2 regions of the Pseudarthrobacter sp. BIM B-2242 genome follow, and region 1 is predicted to be linked to the other one. Evidence: predicted binding sites of a transcription regulator. Region 1 holds the regulator's gene; the other holds the start of a gene.
The links. Region 1 encodes LexA, which represses DNA repair genes until DNA is damaged. Its sites were predicted from a motif close to TCGAACANNTGTTCGA; they were not measured.
Positions count from the first base shown of each region.

Region 2: a site for LexA is predicted at 1,707-1,722, ahead of IDT60_RS20710 (LexA family transcriptional regulator). Genes of this name have one in related genera too.

Region 1 covers NZ_CP061721.1:1,479,891-1,487,462, forward strand. Annotated here, with positions in the region: gene hflX (GTPase HflX) at 1-478, shown strand, start outside; gene IDT60_RS06820 (ATP-dependent DNA helicase) at 471-2,528, shown strand; gene lexA (transcriptional repressor LexA) at 2,596-3,342, opposite strand; gene IDT60_RS06830 (LysM peptidoglycan-binding domain-containing protein) at 3,819-4,169, shown strand; gene IDT60_RS06835 (histidinol-phosphate transaminase) at 4,265-5,383, shown strand; gene hisB (imidazoleglycerol-phosphate dehydratase HisB) at 5,443-6,069, shown strand; gene hisH (imidazole glycerol phosphate synthase subunit HisH) at 6,066-6,797, shown strand; gene IDT60_RS06850 (hypothetical protein) at 6,798-6,956, shown strand; gene priA (bifunctional 1-(5-phosphoribosyl)-5-((5-phosphoribosylamino)methylideneamino)imidazole-4-carboxamide isomerase/phosphoribosylanthranilate isomerase PriA) at 7,010-7,572, shown strand, end outside.
Region 2 covers NZ_CP061722.1:82,227-89,798, reverse strand. Annotated here, with positions in the region: gene IDT60_RS20735 (hypothetical protein) at 1-122, opposite strand, end outside; gene IDT60_RS20730 (hypothetical protein) at 119-376, opposite strand; gene IDT60_RS20725 (hypothetical protein) at 373-654, opposite strand; gene IDT60_RS20720 (hypothetical protein) at 694-903, opposite strand; gene IDT60_RS20715 (hypothetical protein) at 960-1,619, opposite strand; gene IDT60_RS20710 (LexA family transcriptional regulator) at 1,768-2,199, shown strand; gene IDT60_RS20705 (hypothetical protein) at 2,209-2,559, opposite strand; gene IDT60_RS20700 (Y-family DNA polymerase) at 2,631-3,929, shown strand; gene IDT60_RS20695 (hypothetical protein) at 3,982-4,404, opposite strand; gene IDT60_RS20690 (hypothetical protein) at 4,564-4,893, opposite strand; gene IDT60_RS20685 (CAP domain-containing protein) at 4,990-6,663, opposite strand; gene IDT60_RS20680 (hypothetical protein) at 6,745-7,251, opposite strand; gene IDT60_RS20675 (hypothetical protein) at 7,263-7,572, opposite strand, start outside.

The DNA of each region.
Region 1 (7,572 bases):
CCAGCTGGTGGAAGCTTTCCGTTCAACTCTGGAGGAGGTGGCGGACGCTGACCTGATCCTCCACGTGGTGGACGCCTCCCACCCGGACCCCGAGGGCCAGATCGCCGCTGTCCGCAAGGTCTTCAGCGAGGTGGACGCCCGCAAAGTCCCCGAGATCATCGTGCTCAACAAGGCTGACGCCGCAGATCCGTTTGTGGTGGAGCGCCTCAAGCAGCGCGAGCCACGCCACGTGGTGGTATCGGCCCGGACCGGCCAGGGGATCGCCGAGCTGCTCAAGGCCATCAGCGACGGGATTCCGCGGCCCGGCGTCAAACTGGAGCTTCTCATCCCCTACGACCGTGGCGACCTCATCAGCAAACTGCATGAGACCGACGCCGAGATCATCAGCCTGGATCATGGCGAGGACGGTACCCGGGCGGTGGTGATGGTCCGGGAGGGCCTCGCGGCTGAACTGGAATCCTTCGTCAGTAATGACTGATTTGGTGGCAGGGGAGATCTCCGAGGCGGCCGGCGAGCAGTTCGTCATCGAATTGCTCGACCGGGCCGTCGAGGGGATGGGCGGCCAAAGCCGCGCCGGCCAGCATGAGATGGCCCGGCAAGTAACAAAAGCCATCGAAACCGGGGACCACCTCCTTGTCCAGGCCGGTACCGGCACGGGCAAGTCCCTTGCGTACCTCATTCCGCTGATTGCCCACTCGCTGGTGAGCGATAAGCCAACGCTTGTTTCCACGGCAACGCTTGCTCTTCAGACCCAGATTGTGGGCCGGGACCTTCCCCGGCTGCTGAAGACCATCACTCCTGCCCTGGACCGCCCCGTCAAGGTGGCCCTGGTCAAGGGCCGTTCCAACTACGTGTGCCGGCACAAGCTCGAAGGCGGGTTCCCGTCAGAAGAGCCCGCGGAGGGCCAGCTGTTCTCTCTGGGCGAGGACACCAGCGTTCCGCACTTCGCCGCTGCCATGGGAGGGCCGTCGTCGCAACTGGGGAAGGAAGTAGTGCGCCTGCGCGAGTGGGCGGAAAAAACGGCTACGGGGGACCGCGACGAACTCCTTCCCGGCGTCACGGACCGCGCTTGGCGGCAGGTTTCCGTCACCTCGATGGAATGCCTCGGCGCGCAGAAGTGCCCCATGGCCGCCGAATGCTTCAGTGAACTGGCACGCCATGACGCGGCCGAGGCCGACGTTGTGGTCACCAACCACGCCATGCTGGCCGTCAGCGCGTTCGAAGGCCTGGCCGTCCTGCCCGAATACGACGTTGTGGTGGTGGATGAGGCCCACGAACTCCAGGACCGGGTCACCGGTGCCGTTTCCGGCCAGCTCTCCGTAGCGATGATCCTCGCCGCGGCATCCGGGGCGAGGAAACACACCGCCATTACCGTTGACGCCCTCAATTCAGCCGCCGCCAACCTCGAACTCGCACTGGCAGGAGTCCCGAACGGGCTCCTGCCCAACGGGCTCAATGACGAACAGCTCGACTGCGTGGACCAGCTGCGGGAAGCCTGCAGGGCTGCCCTGTCAGACTCCAAGGGTGACGGCAGCCAAACGGCCGACGGCGGACGGCAGCTCGCCCGCTCGCGGCTGATGCTGATCCTGGAACTGTGTGAACGGCTCATCGTGGCCCGCGAGAACCGCGAAGTCGTGTGGTTTTCCCGCGCCAGTTCCTTCGACCCGCAGCAGGGCTACTCGCAGCCTGACGAGACAGCTCCGGCGTTGATCAACATCGCGCCGCTCAGCGTCGCCGGCAAATTGCGTGAAGGGCTCTTCGCCGGCCACACCGTGGTCCTGACCTCGGCAACCCTGGCCATCGGCTCGGCGTTCGAACCTGCTGCCGGCGGCCTGGGGCTGGTAGGGGAGGGCGCGCCGAGCTGGACCGGTATCGACGTCGGCTCGCCATTCGACTATCCGAAGCAGGGAATCCTCTACGTGGCCGGGCATCTGCCCAAGCCGGGGCGCGGTGTGTCACCCGAATCCCTGGACGAACTGGAGGCGCTGATCCGGGCGTCAGGGGGAGGCGCGCTGTGTCTCTTTTCCTCACGCCGTGCAGCCGAAGAAGCTGCCGAGGCGATGCGGCCACGGCTGGGGCTCAGCATCCTCTGCCAGGGCGACTCGACCATGACCGCGCTCGTCAAGCAATTCGCTGACGAGCCCGACACCTGCCTGTTCGGCACCATGTCCCTGTGGCAGGGGGTCGATGTTCCCGGCGGGTCCTGCCGGCTGGTGGTGATCGACCGCATTCCGTTCCCGCGGCCGGATGATCCGCTGATGACTGCCCGCTCCCGCGCCGTTGCCCAGGCCGGTGGAAACGGCTTCATGGCCGTGTCCGCCACGCACGCGGCCATCCGCCTGGCCCAGGGTGCAGGGCGGCTGATCCGCTCGACGGGGGACAGAGGCGTGGTGGCTGTCCTCGATTCACGGCTGGCCACGGAGCGCTATGCCGGCTTCCTCCGCGCAGCGTTGCCGCCGTTCTGGCCGACGACTGACCGCAAGACAGCGTTTGCGGCACTCGAAAGGCTGGCCGGAAAAGGCGCCTGACCCCGTTGTGGCAGGGCCCGGACGACATCGTCCGGGCCCTGCCACAAACCCACCACGCGGCCGGGTTCTACAGCGACCGGAGGACCGACACGACCTTGCCCATGATGGTGGCATGGTCGCCCAGGATCGGCTCGTACCGGGTGTTCTGCGGCAGCAGCCACGTGTGGCCATCCCGCTGCCGGAACGTCTTCACGGTGGCTTCGTCATCCAGCAGGGCTGCAACGATGTCCCCGTTGGCGGCGTCTGCCTGCCGGCGCACCACAACCCAGTCGCCGTCGCAGATGGCAGCATCCACCATGGAGTCGCCGGCAACACGGAGCATAAACAGCTCGCCCTGCCCGACGAGCTGGCGGGGGAGTGGCATAACGTCTTCAACCACCTGATCGGCGAGGATCGGTCCACCCGCCGCGATCCGGCCCACCAGCGGCACCATGGCGGTGTCCATGGCGGTGGGGAGGTCTGTGACCGTTCCACCGATGCCGTGCAGTACTGCCGGGTTGGCTGAGCCGCCGGTTTTGGCCGAGCCGCCGTCAAGTGTTAGGGGCATGAGGACTTCCATGGCGCGCGGCCGCTTAGGGTCGCGGCGGAGGTAGCCCAACTTTTCGAGCTGGGAAAGCTGGTGCGTGACGCTGGAAAGGCTTGCCAGCCCCACGGTGTCGCCAATTTCCCGCATGGACGGTGGATAGCCGTTGTCATTGACTGAGCGCTGGATGGTCTCCAGGATCTTCTTCTGGCGGGCGGTGAGCCCCTTGGGGGTCCTTTGGGACGGGCGGCCCTGCGGCGTCGCCTTGCCCTCCGCGGCTGGTGCTGCCATGTTCGCCAATGCCTTTCGGTTCCCCGGTTCCGCCCTGGCCGCTGGTGCCTTCGAACGCCCGGGCTGATTGATTGTCAGACCCTGCTGATCAACTACAGAAGTGGTTGTTCTTTGATCCAAACGTAGGCCAGCCACATTGCTTTTTCAAACATTTGTTCTAGCGAGTCTCGACAATATTCGTTCATAAGTGCTAAAAATGGAGAAGCAAAGTTCGAACATGTGTTCTATTAGTTGCTTTCGGATTCGAATATCCGAGTCCTTAGCCGGCCAAGGCCGGAACAGGCAGCAACGTACAGGGCGCACCGGGCAGCACAGTATGGTCCAGGAGGGCTCATCTCATGTCAGCTATATCTGCTTCGCAGGACACCCGTCCGCAGTTCGTTTCAGTCCAGCACCTCACCTCGCGGCTCGAGTCGGCGCAGGCGCCCGACCCCGTGGCACCGAACGCCCGGAGCGCGCGCCGGAACGGTCCGTCCCTGACATCCGCTACGTCCGTGCAGCGGAAAGAATCCCTGCCGCCTCTCCGGCTCACCCGCCGTGGCCGCATCGTGCTCATTGGCATCCCGCTGGTGGTTCTTGCTGCGCTCCTGCTCTCGCTGGCCGGGTTCCTCACCTCTCCGGCGAAGGCGGCCGATTCCGCCGCCGGCCTCTCCGTCACCCCTACGGTGACGGTGACAGTCCAGGCAGGGCAGTCGCTGTGGGCCATCGCGGGCGCTGCTGCACCCGGGCGTGATCCGCGCGACGTCATCGCGGACATCGTGCAGCTGAACAACCTCACTGCCGGCGGCGTGGTGCCGGGCCAGCAGCTCTTCGTCCCCACTCAGTAGGCGCAGCACCACAGAAGGTCTGCCGGAGGTCCCTGCCGCAGCCGGCGGATGCCGTCACATTTTCCGGGCGTACCGTTCGGAACTAAACTGTTCAGGTGAATGACCAGCTAGAGCGCCTGAACCGACTTCCCCTCCGGACCAACCTCCGCGGGCTGACCCCGTACGGTGCTCCGCAGCTGGATGTCCCCATCCTGCTGAACGTCAATGAAAATACCCACGGCGTCCCGGCGGATGTGCAGGCCGCCATCAGCGCGGCCGTCGCGGAAGCGGCGGCAGGTCTCAACCGCTACCCGGACCGTGAGTTCACCGATCTCCGGGAAGCGCTGGCCGAATACCTTGGCCACGGGCTCGATGCCACCAACATCTGGGCAGCGAACGGATCAAACGAGGTACTCCAGCAGATCCTGCAGGCGTTTGGCGGTCCCGGCCGCAAGGCCCTGGGTTTCCCGCCCACGTATTCCATGTACCCGCTGCTGGCCAGCGGCACCGACACCGAGTACATCGTGGGGAAGCGGGCCGAGGATTACGGGCTCAGTGCCGAATCGGCGGCTTTGCAGGTCAAGGAACTCCAGCCCAACATCGTTTTCCTGTGTTCGCCCAACAACCCCACGGGTACCGGCCTCGGCCTGGACGTTGTGGAAGCGGTTTACGCTGCCGGCGAAGCCAGCCAGACCATCGTCATCGTCGACGAGGCGTACCACGAGTTTGCCCACGACGGCACGCCCAGCGCCCTGACCCTGCTCCCCGGCCGGGAACGACTGATTGTTTCCCGCACCATGAGCAAGGCCTTCGCCCTCGCCGGTGCGCGCCTTGGCTACATGGCAGCCGCGCCCGAGGTCACGGACTCCCTTCGCCTGGTCCGGCTGCCGTACCACCTCTCCGCCATCACGCAAGCGACGGCCCTCGCCGCACTTCAGCACCGGACTGCCCTGATGGCAGACGTCCGCGACATCAAGGAACAGCGGGACCGCATCGTCACGGAGCTGACCCGCATGGGCCTCAAGCCCGCGGCTTCCGACTCCAACTATGTCTTCTTCGGAGGGCTCGATAACCCGCACGATGTCTGGCAGCAGTTGCTTGACGCCGGGGTGCTGATCCGGGACGTCGGGATCCCCGGGCACCTGCGCGTCACGGCGGGAACTGAGACGGAGACCACAGCGTTCCTGACCTCCCTGAAGGGCATCCTGGCCCGCCAGGCCAAGCTCCCAGCCTAAACTTGAAGTACCGGCGCCCCGCGCGCCCCACCACTCCTGCGCTTAAAGGACATATGACCATGAGTTTCACCGGATCGAACACTGCCCAGTCCCGGACTGCCCGCATGGAGCGGGCCACCAGTGAATCGTCAGTGCTCGTGGAGATCAACCTCGACGGCACGGGCGTCTCGGACATCGACACCTCCGTCCCGTTCTACGACCACATGCTCACGGCGCTGTGCAAGCACTCGCTCATTGACATGACGGTCAAGGCTACCGGTGACATCCACATCGACGTCCACCACACGGTGGAGGACGTCGCCATCACCCTCGGTGAAGTCCTGCGCACGGCGCTGGGCAACAAGGCCGGCATCCGCAGGTTCGGCGAGGCCACCGTCCCCCTCGACGAAGCACTCGCCCACGCTGTTGTGGACGTCTCGGGGCGCCCCTACCTGGTGCACGGCGGCGAGCCCGCCGGCCAGGAGTACCACCTGATCGGCGGCCACTTCACGGGATCGCTGACCCGGCACGTCTTCGAGGCCATCACCCTGCACGCCGGCATCTGCCTGCACATGAACGTCATCGCGGGCCGGGACCCCCACCACATCGTCGAGGCCCAGTTCAAGGCCTTCGCCCGCGCCCTGCGCGCCGCCGTCGAACCCGACCCCCGCGTGGAGGGAATCCCCTCCACCAAGGGTGCCCTGTGACCGGCCAGATCCTCCGGGACGGTGCCGTGATCGATCCGGCTACCGGCAAGAAGCCCGTCTCGCCCGAAGGCAAACCCACAGTGACCGTCCTCGATTACGGGTCAGGCAATGTCCGCTCGGCCGTGCGGGCCCTCGAACGGGCCGGAGCCGAGGTTCTCCTCAGCTCCAAAGCCGAGGACGTGCTCAACGCTGACGGCCTCGTGGTGCCCGGTGTCGGTGCTTTCGAAACGGTGATGCGCGAGCTCAAGGCTGTGGACGGAATCCGGCTGATCGGCAGGCGCGTGGCCGGCGGCCGGCCCGTCCTGGCCATCTGCGTGGGCCTGCAGGTGATGTTCGAGGCCGGCGTCGAGCACGGAACGGAAGCCGAAGGCATGGGCGAGTGGCCCGGCAAGGTGGAGCTCCTTCCTGCCGAGGTGGTCCCGCACATGGGCTGGAATACGGTGCAGGTTCCGGAAGGCTCGAAGCTGTTCGCCGGCGTCGAGGACGAGCGTTTCTACTTCGTCCACTCCTACGGCGTCCAGGACTGGAATTTCGACGTGATCCAGCCCAGGATGACCGCGCCGCTGGTGACCTGGTCTGAACATGGTGCCCCCTTTATCGCCGCGGTGGAGAACGGTCCGCTCTGCGCCACGCAGTTCCACCCGGAGAAATCCGGTGACGCCGGTGCCCGGCTGCTGCGAAACTGGGTGGACGGTCTTCGCAAACCGGCCCCCGCTGGTACTGCCTAGATGTGGTCCGTCGTTCTGATGGGCCTGGCCGGGCTCCTGGTGGGCGGTGCCTGGGCCTTCAGGCAGCAGCAGAAACCACTGTGGACCCAAATCAGTTTCTGTGTCCTGGCGCTGATGTCGCTGATCGCCGCTTACCTGCTGACCCTCCCCGGGAACTAGCCCACCCACCCCCCCCAGCCTCCCCGGCACCCCACCACCGAACAGGATTTGAGATGACCTCCGCAACCGATTTGCCGGTACTTGAACTGCTGCCCGCCGTCGATGTCGTCAACGGCCAGGCCGTCCGGCTGGTCCAAGGGGAGGCCGGCAGTGAGACAAGCTACGGCACGCCGTTGGAAGCCGCACTCAACTGGCAGCAGCAGGGCGCCGAATGGGTGCACCTGGTTGACCTTGATGCAGCCTTTGGCCGCGGTTCCAACGCCGAATTGCTCCGCGAAGTCGTCGGCCGGCTGGACATCAAGGTGGAGCTCTCCGGCGGGCTCCGGGACGATGAGTCACTAGAGGCGGCACTCGGCCTCGGCGTGGCCCGCGTCAACCTGGGCACCGCAGCCCTGGAAAACCCCGACTGGACCCGCAAGGCCATCGACCGCTTTGGCGACAAGATCGCCGTCGGGCTTGATGTCCGGGGAACCACCCTGGCCGGCCGGGGCTGGACCAAGGAAGGCGGGGACCTCTGGGAGGTCCTGGGCCGGCTGGAAGAGGCCGGGTGCTCCCGGTACGTTGTCACCGACGTCACGAAGGACGGCACCCTGCAGGGCCCCAACGTGGAACTGCT
Region 2 (7,572 bases), on a different replicon from region 1:
CGGCGCCGGAGTGATGGCTTCTGGTCCCCGGTGCGGCAGTAGATGCAGCCGCCGTTGGCGGACTCGGGGCAGAGCTTGTTCGAGTGCGGCCGGCCGCGGCGGTCCCGGTCGGTTCCGCTCACTTCTGGACCTCCCGGGTCTTGTTCCATAGCTCCCAGTTGCAGGAGGTGGAGCCGTAGTTGCCCTGGGTGCGGCAGAGCAGTTCGGTGCCCTCGACCCGTTCCTTGGTGATGTACGCAGTGACGTCGTCCCTCAGAGGGATGCTGGCTTCTTCTGCTGGGGGAGTGGCCGGCTCCTGGGAGGCCCCGACTGGTCCGGCACATCCGGTCAGCACGGTCACGAAAAGCAGGGCGATGCCGACGGCGTTCCGTTTCATGCTGACCAGCGGCGGGCGATCGTTTCGCGGATACCCAGTCCGTCGGCGACAGAGCGCCAGGGGCCATTGCCTGTGCAGGTCATCAGCTCGAATTCGATCCCGGGCTGGGCGTCAAGGACTCGCTCGGCATAGCGGAGCGCGCCGTCCTCGGTGGACCAGACGGAGATGGAGCCGGTGTCCTCGGAGTAGGAGGACAGGAGCGCACCCCAGACCTGGGTGGTCTCAACGGTCAGGGGCAAGGCTTGAGGGCGGCGGGGACGGGTCAGGGTCGTTGTCATGGGCCCTATGTGTACGGAGATCCCGGCCGCACTCACCGGCTACGCAGCGCGGGTCAGGGGAACGCGCGGCTTGCGGGTGGGCTGCGGCGGCAGGTTCACAACGGCTGCTGCCGTCGGCCTGGCAGGGGCTTCCGGGACCGGGCCGAAGGTGTTCCGGGAGAGCCGGTACAGGATGGTGGCCAGCCAGACGAACAGGGCGGTGGCGAATAGCCAGAGCCCGTACATGTAGAGAAGATCGGCGATAAGCATGGCCACCATGTGTACGGGAAACCCTGCCGCTGTCACCGGCCGGGGCGCGCACTGCCCTACCGGGGAAGCGGCTCCGGGGCGGTGTTCGTGATGCCGAGCAGATAGTCGAGGCTGGCCGCCTGCGCTTCGAGCAGCGGGATTTCACCCTGCAACCTCCGGATCTCGGCCCGTGCGGACTCCAGCTCGAGCCTCGTCCTGTCCCTGCCTGTGGGCAGGTTTCGGATCAGCCGCTGGTTCGCCTTCGTCTGCGGGTCCAGATCGGCTGACTCTCCGGGGTGAGCGAGTTGGAGGCTGCGGCGCAGTACCTCTTCGTCGCTGATTCGCTGGAGGGAAGGTCCCTGGACCGGTGCGACGTCCTCGGCTTCGATGACGGCATGGCCGGAGAAGGAGCGGACACCGGTCACCGCCCAGAACGTAGGCCTGGGGGATTCGCGCGGAAGGATCCACGCCAGTGAATCCAGGGTGGCCGGGTTCGGGTTGCACATGGTGACCGGCTGCGAGGCATGCATGCGCAGGATCGCAGTGAACCGCTCCACGGTCTTCCAGTTCATCCGGTTGTAGACCACTTCGATGCCGACGTCGTTGATGTGGGACCGGTGCCGGTAGAGGTCGCCCGGTGCGTCTGCTGCGCCGAAGCCGGCGATGATCACCAGGGGGTTCCCCGGAATGGCTTCAAGGGCGGCGATGAGCTGCCCGACCGTGAGTTGTTGAGTCATGGCGGGAATGTGTGCGGAACGGGTGACCTCCGTCATCGGAAGGCTCCCGCGGGAGCTTCTACGCATGCTTCCGCGTATAGTTTTAATTCGAAGAGATGTTCACATGTGGACAAACCTGTGGAGAACATAGTTTCGAAAGGAGTGGCTGATGAGTACCGTCGTTGTCTCCGTCCTGGACGTCCTGGAATCAGCCCTGGCCGGCCCCCTCTACAGTCCGATCGCGGTTCCGGCCGGCTTCCCGAGCCCGGCCCAGGACTACGCGACGACCCGGGTCGACCTCAACGCCCACCTCATCAAGGACGTGACCAGCACCTTCCTGGTCCGGGTCTCAGGACACTCCATGACCGGCGCCGGCATCTCCGACGGCGACGAGCTCGTCGTAGACCGGTCACTCACCCCGGCTGACGGCAACGTCGTCGTCGCCATCATCGACGGCGAGCTGACCATCAAGCGGCTCCGGCTCGGACACCACCAGGTCAGGCTCGCAGCCGAGAACCCCGACTACCCCGACATCGTCGTCCCGGAGCTGGCCGAGCTGACCATCTGGGGCGTCGTCACCCGCTGCCTGCACCATGTCTAGCGGTCAGGCCTACAGGTCGCCCTCGCAGGCTGCTTCCATGGTCTCCGACTTGGCGTCAATGCGCTCCTGCGCCTCGTCGATCGCGGCTTCGTCCTGCTCCTCGACCGGCTTCATCCGCTCCAGGTTCGCGAAGGCCACGTCCTTGATGACGCCCTTCAGGGTGTCCGAGGCGCGGCCAGCCAGCTTCTCCATGTCCTCCAGGGCGGCCTTGGTCTCCTCGTCCGACGGGTCATCGGGCATGCCCTTGGTGATCGCTCGAAGCTCCACGCATGTCTCCGACGTGGACAGCTGCGGGGCGCCGCAACCGGTCATGGCGAGCAGGCCGGATGCGGCCAGGACAATAGCGACGAGCTTCTTCAAGGAATCCCCCAAGGTGGTGAAAAGTAGTTGAACCCTGAAAGTTTACTGTCCGTCCACTGTGGGTACGCTCCATGAAGAACCTGGACAACGGGAGGGTGGAGCGGACGGCTCTGATCGACGTCAACAGCTTCTATGTCTCGTGCGAGCGTGCCTTCGACCCGAAGCTGGAAAATCGGCCGGTCGTAGTCCTCAGCAACAACGACGGTTGCGTGGTTGCCAGGTCCAACGAAGCCAAGGCCCTGGGCATCGAAAACGGGGACCCCTGGTTCAAGCTGGCGGCCGACGCCAAGCGCACCGGGTTGGTCCACCGCAGCTCGAACTACGAGCTCTATGGGGATCTTTCCAGTCGTGTAATGGCGCTGATTAGCAGGTACACCCACCAGGTCGAAGTGTACTCAGTGGATGAGGCCTTCGGGCTGCTTCGGGGTACCCCGGAGGAGCTGGAGACCATCGGTCGGGAGATCAAATCCGCGGTGGCAAGGCACGTGGGGCTGCCGGTCTGTGTGGGCATCGCACCGACCAAGACCCTTGCCAAATTCGTGAACCGGGTCGCCAAACAGAACCCCGCCCTCGGCGGAGTCTGCAGCTACGACACCCTGCCGGCAGCACACCGCGACCACATTATGTCCAGGGTGCCGGTCACCGGGATCTGGGGCATCGCCGGCCGGCTCGGCAAACGGCTCAACGGCATAGGAATCTTCACGATCGCCGACCTGAAGGCCGCGGATCCGGTGGCCATGCGGAAGCGGTTCTCGGTACTGATGCAGCGGACCATCCTGGAGCTCAACGAGGTACCGTGCATCCCGCTCGAGACTGAGATAGCCACCAAACAGCAGCTGATCTTCTCCCGGTCCTTCTCGAAGCCGGTGACCACCACGGCCAGGATGCATGAGGTGATGGCCATCTACGCGCAGCAGGCGGCGATCCGCCTGGCCAAGGACAGCCAGCAGGCGAAGCTCATGACCTGCTTCGCCGGCACCTCCCACTTCAACCCGACGGCCACTTCCTTCCCCTCTGCGACCGTGAAACTCTCGGCACCCACCGCAGACCCGGTCATCCTCACCAGGGCCGCCACAGGGGCGCTGGAAGGCCGCTTGGTCGACGGCGTTCCGTACGCCCGGGCCGGGGTTATGCTCACTGACCTGTCACCGGCCGGCGCCGCCCCGCAGCTGCCCGCATTCGCCACCGCTCACGAGGAGAAGCGCATCGGAGCCCTGCTCGGAGCCGTCATGGACCGCTACGGAACCTCATCCATTGGGCTGGGCATCGCCGGCATGGTCGAGGCCCCGGACTGGGGGATGAAGCGCCAGGCGCTGTCACCGCGGTACACCACCGAATGGGGCGAGCTGCTGGTCGTGAAGGCGGCCTGACCGGGTCCAGTCCGCGAAGTTGGACCTCAGCGTAGTGGCTAGGAACCTTTGACTACTGGCGTCCGTCGAGATCAATCCGGTCGACGGTGATCCCCTTGGAAATCTCGGCTTCGCTGAACTCCTTATGACCCTGGAACTCACCGAGGTCCAAGGTGTAGAACTTCATGCCTGCCGGAACTTCTTGGCTGAATTTGAACTGGCAATCAACGCCACCTTCGGCGCCCCGGATGCCGACTCCCTCGTCCAGCTCTCCGATTGCGAGGGTCTTGCCCTCGGCAGTGATCTTGTATTCCTTGCCCTTTTGCATCGAGTCGTTCCCCATGCCCTTACACGGGCCACCAACGCGGTAGCCCAGGCTCGCGGGTGTGGATGAGGTGATGGCTCCCTGGGCGGTGATGGTCTTCGGCGCCGAGGAACACCCTGCGGTGGTCGCGAGCAGACCAACGGACGCAACGATTGCCAGTGCTTGTTTCAAGGATCCCCCATGATGTTGAGATGTATCGCCACAAATCGTACGGCGTGCCTTAGCTTATGCACTGTTCTGCGTGGGTCTCTACCGTGACTCACAGACCAGAGCCCCTTCAGTGACGACCCAGTTAGGGGCGATCGCAGGCGGGTTGGCGGAGCGGGTGAACTAGGCCGCGACTGGAGTGGTGCCAGTGGCGTCCAGCTGGGCGAGCAGTGCGCTGTCTGCCCGGACATGGACTGCCGTGCACCAGGGGTTGCCGAGGGGGTCGTTGCCTGCGGGCACCACGACACTGTCCAGCACGTGCTTGCCGTTCATGTAGCGGGTGAGTTTGATGGCGATCCGCTGGCCGTCCTCCATGACTTTGGCGTCCTGCAGGTGCCCACTGACCAGACGCCCGTTGTGGTCCACGGACCCGGTCTGGATGTAGAGGCCGCTCAGCTGCGGGGCCAGGGAAGTGATGTTGTCATTGGCGATGTCACGGATGTGGATGCTCATACCGCCCCATGTGTACGGCGTACCCGCGTCCGGTCTCCGGAAAGACAGAAGCACCCCTCCCCGCACTGGCAGGAAGGGGTGCTTTCAGGCAGGTGCCTACTTGTAGCTGATCCAGTTTCCGCTCGGACCCCAGTTGATGGTTCCGCCCTGGAAGTTCTGGGAGACGTTGCCGCCGCCGGTCAGGTACTCGCCGCTGGTTGCCAGGCCCAGCCGCCCCGTTGCCCCGCCGGCGCTCTTGTACATGCTGCCGATGCCGCCGAAGACGAAGTGGCCGCCGCCGGTGCCGTGCCAGGTGATCACGCCGTGCTGGTAGTTCTGGTAGACGCCGCCGTTGGCCGCGAGTTCACCGGACGTCGGGTAGCCGAGGACGCCGTTCTCGTAGCCGACGCTGGCCCAGATGCTGCGGATGCCACCGATGGAGATCTGGGCTCCTGTGGCGGGCGACCAGAGGATCGATCCGCGGATGAAGTTCTGGTAGAAACCGCCGTCCCTGATGGCAACCCTGTCGGCAACCGCGGTTCCGAGGTAGGCGCCGTGCTCCTTGTACGGTCCGGCCATCTCACTGGAAACGATCCGGTTGCCGGACGAGTAGTTGTGCGTGATGACGCCGCCCTGATAGTTCTGGGCGACGCCGCCTTCGACCTTGTACTCATCGGAGGTGGGGTAGCCCAGGGAGCCGTTTTCGTACCCTGTCGATGCCCAGGTGGTGCGGATCGCACCGATGGAGATCCGGGCGCCGGTGGCGGGCGAGTACATGATGGTGCCGCCCTGGTAGTTCTGGAAGGAGCCGCCGTCCTTCAGGCCCTTGACCTCACCCGAGACGGGGTAGCCGAGGGGGCCGGCTTCAACGTTGGCAGCGAGCCACTTCGTGCGGATTGGCCCGCTGGAAATCTGGGCACCCGTGGTGGGGGACCAGACGATCGCTCCGCCCTGGTAGTTCTGGTAGACGCCGCCGTCTTTGATCCCTCCGACCTCGTCGGTCGTGGGGTAGCCGAGCGGACCTGCTTCGAACCCCTGGGAAGCCCAGGTGGTCCTGATGGCACCGAAGGAGATGCGGGCACCGGATGCCGGGGAGTAGATGAGGGCACCGAGCTGGTACATGCGGTAGGCGCCGCCGTCCTTGAGCCCGTAAACCTCGGGGCTGGTCGGCAGGCCAAGTGCGCCGTTGATCTGTGCCGCCTTGAGGGCGAGAGGAGTCTGGGTGGAGCCGGAGGGGGTGGTGGTCGAGGGCAGCTGGGTCGTCGGGTAGGCGGCCATGTTGGAGACAACAAGCTTCAGCCCGGCGTACGGGCCCGAGGTCTGCACGACGTATCCGAGGCCTGCGTCGGTCCCTCGTGGGTCAAGCATGGCTGCTTTGTGGCCCGGCGAGTTCATCCACCAGTCAACGATCTGCTGGGGTGTTCCGTTGAACCCGATGTTTTCGCGGTACCAGGTGGAGCCGGAGGGAATCAGTGATCCTCCCGCGTCAGGCCGGTGGATGGTCCCGAAGTCCCAGTTGGGGTCTTTGGTCGCGGTGCCGAGTTTGTTGGCCCAGTCCTGGGAAACATCGGCGATTCTCTGATTCCATACGAAAGGACGTGAACCTGCTGCGGCGCGCTTGGCGTTGATCAGGTCGAAGGTCTGTTTCGTGAACCATTCGTCGTAGACGGTGGACGCCACGATCGTGGGTGCCGGTGCGGCGGTGGCAGCGGTGGCGGCAACAAGGCTGCCGGACAAGGAGAGGGCGAGGCCGAGGCTTACCGCGGCCACGCGGGTAGAACGATGTTTCATGAATCCCTAGATCGAGTGCAATAACAGGGACCTATGTGTGCGGACGATCTGAGAGCCCTCTCCGGCGGCCCAGGACAGGGGTCAGGAGGCGCTGCGGGGGATGAGCTGGACCTTGGCTTCCCAGCCGAAGTAGTCCCGAAGCGGTTCGTACCCCGGCGGCAGGTACCGGACGTCGTCGTAGTCGCCGCGCAGCTCCTCGATCTCGCTCAGCGGGGCGCCGGCGGCGATCTTGTCGTGGACGTCCTGCGGGTACGTCTCGGCTCCGGTCAGAAGGCCCGTGAAGTACAGCCGGCCACCCTTGGAGGACGACAGGTTTACGGAGAGGAATTCGAGGCTCGCCAGTAGGCAGCGGTCCCCGTCGTCTTCGACGACCCCGGGCGGGGCGTAGGAATTGAGTTCGAAGATGGTCCTGTCGTTGCGCACCCCACCTTCCAGCTCGGCGCCTTTCAGGGTTACCGCGGACCGTACGAGGTCGTGGTGGTCGTACCTGGGGAAACGCATGTGGGGTCCGGGTTCCAGGGTGATGTAGGCGTCGTAGAAGCCGTCCCCGGTGATGGTCAGCGGGGCGAAGGCACTGTCCTTGTGCATGTCGTTGCCTTTCAGGCGCCGTGTTCGGGGCAGGAGTCATGGGGGTAGGCGACGGGGTCGCCTGGGACAGCGACGCCTACGTCGGAGGCGCGGTGGCAGAGGCCGTTGCAGCCGGGTTCATCACCGGGAAGGTCGTTCCGGATCCCGAGCAGGTAGTCGTTGCGTGCTGCTTCCTCTTCGAGCCGGGCGACCCGGTCCTTCTTGGCCTGGAGGCTGCTCTCGAACGCTGCAAGGTCCGCACGGGCCTCCTCCATCCGGTGCAGGAGATCGCTGCGGCCCACCATGACGAAGCGGAGAAGGTGCCGCTCGGCGGCCGGGGCG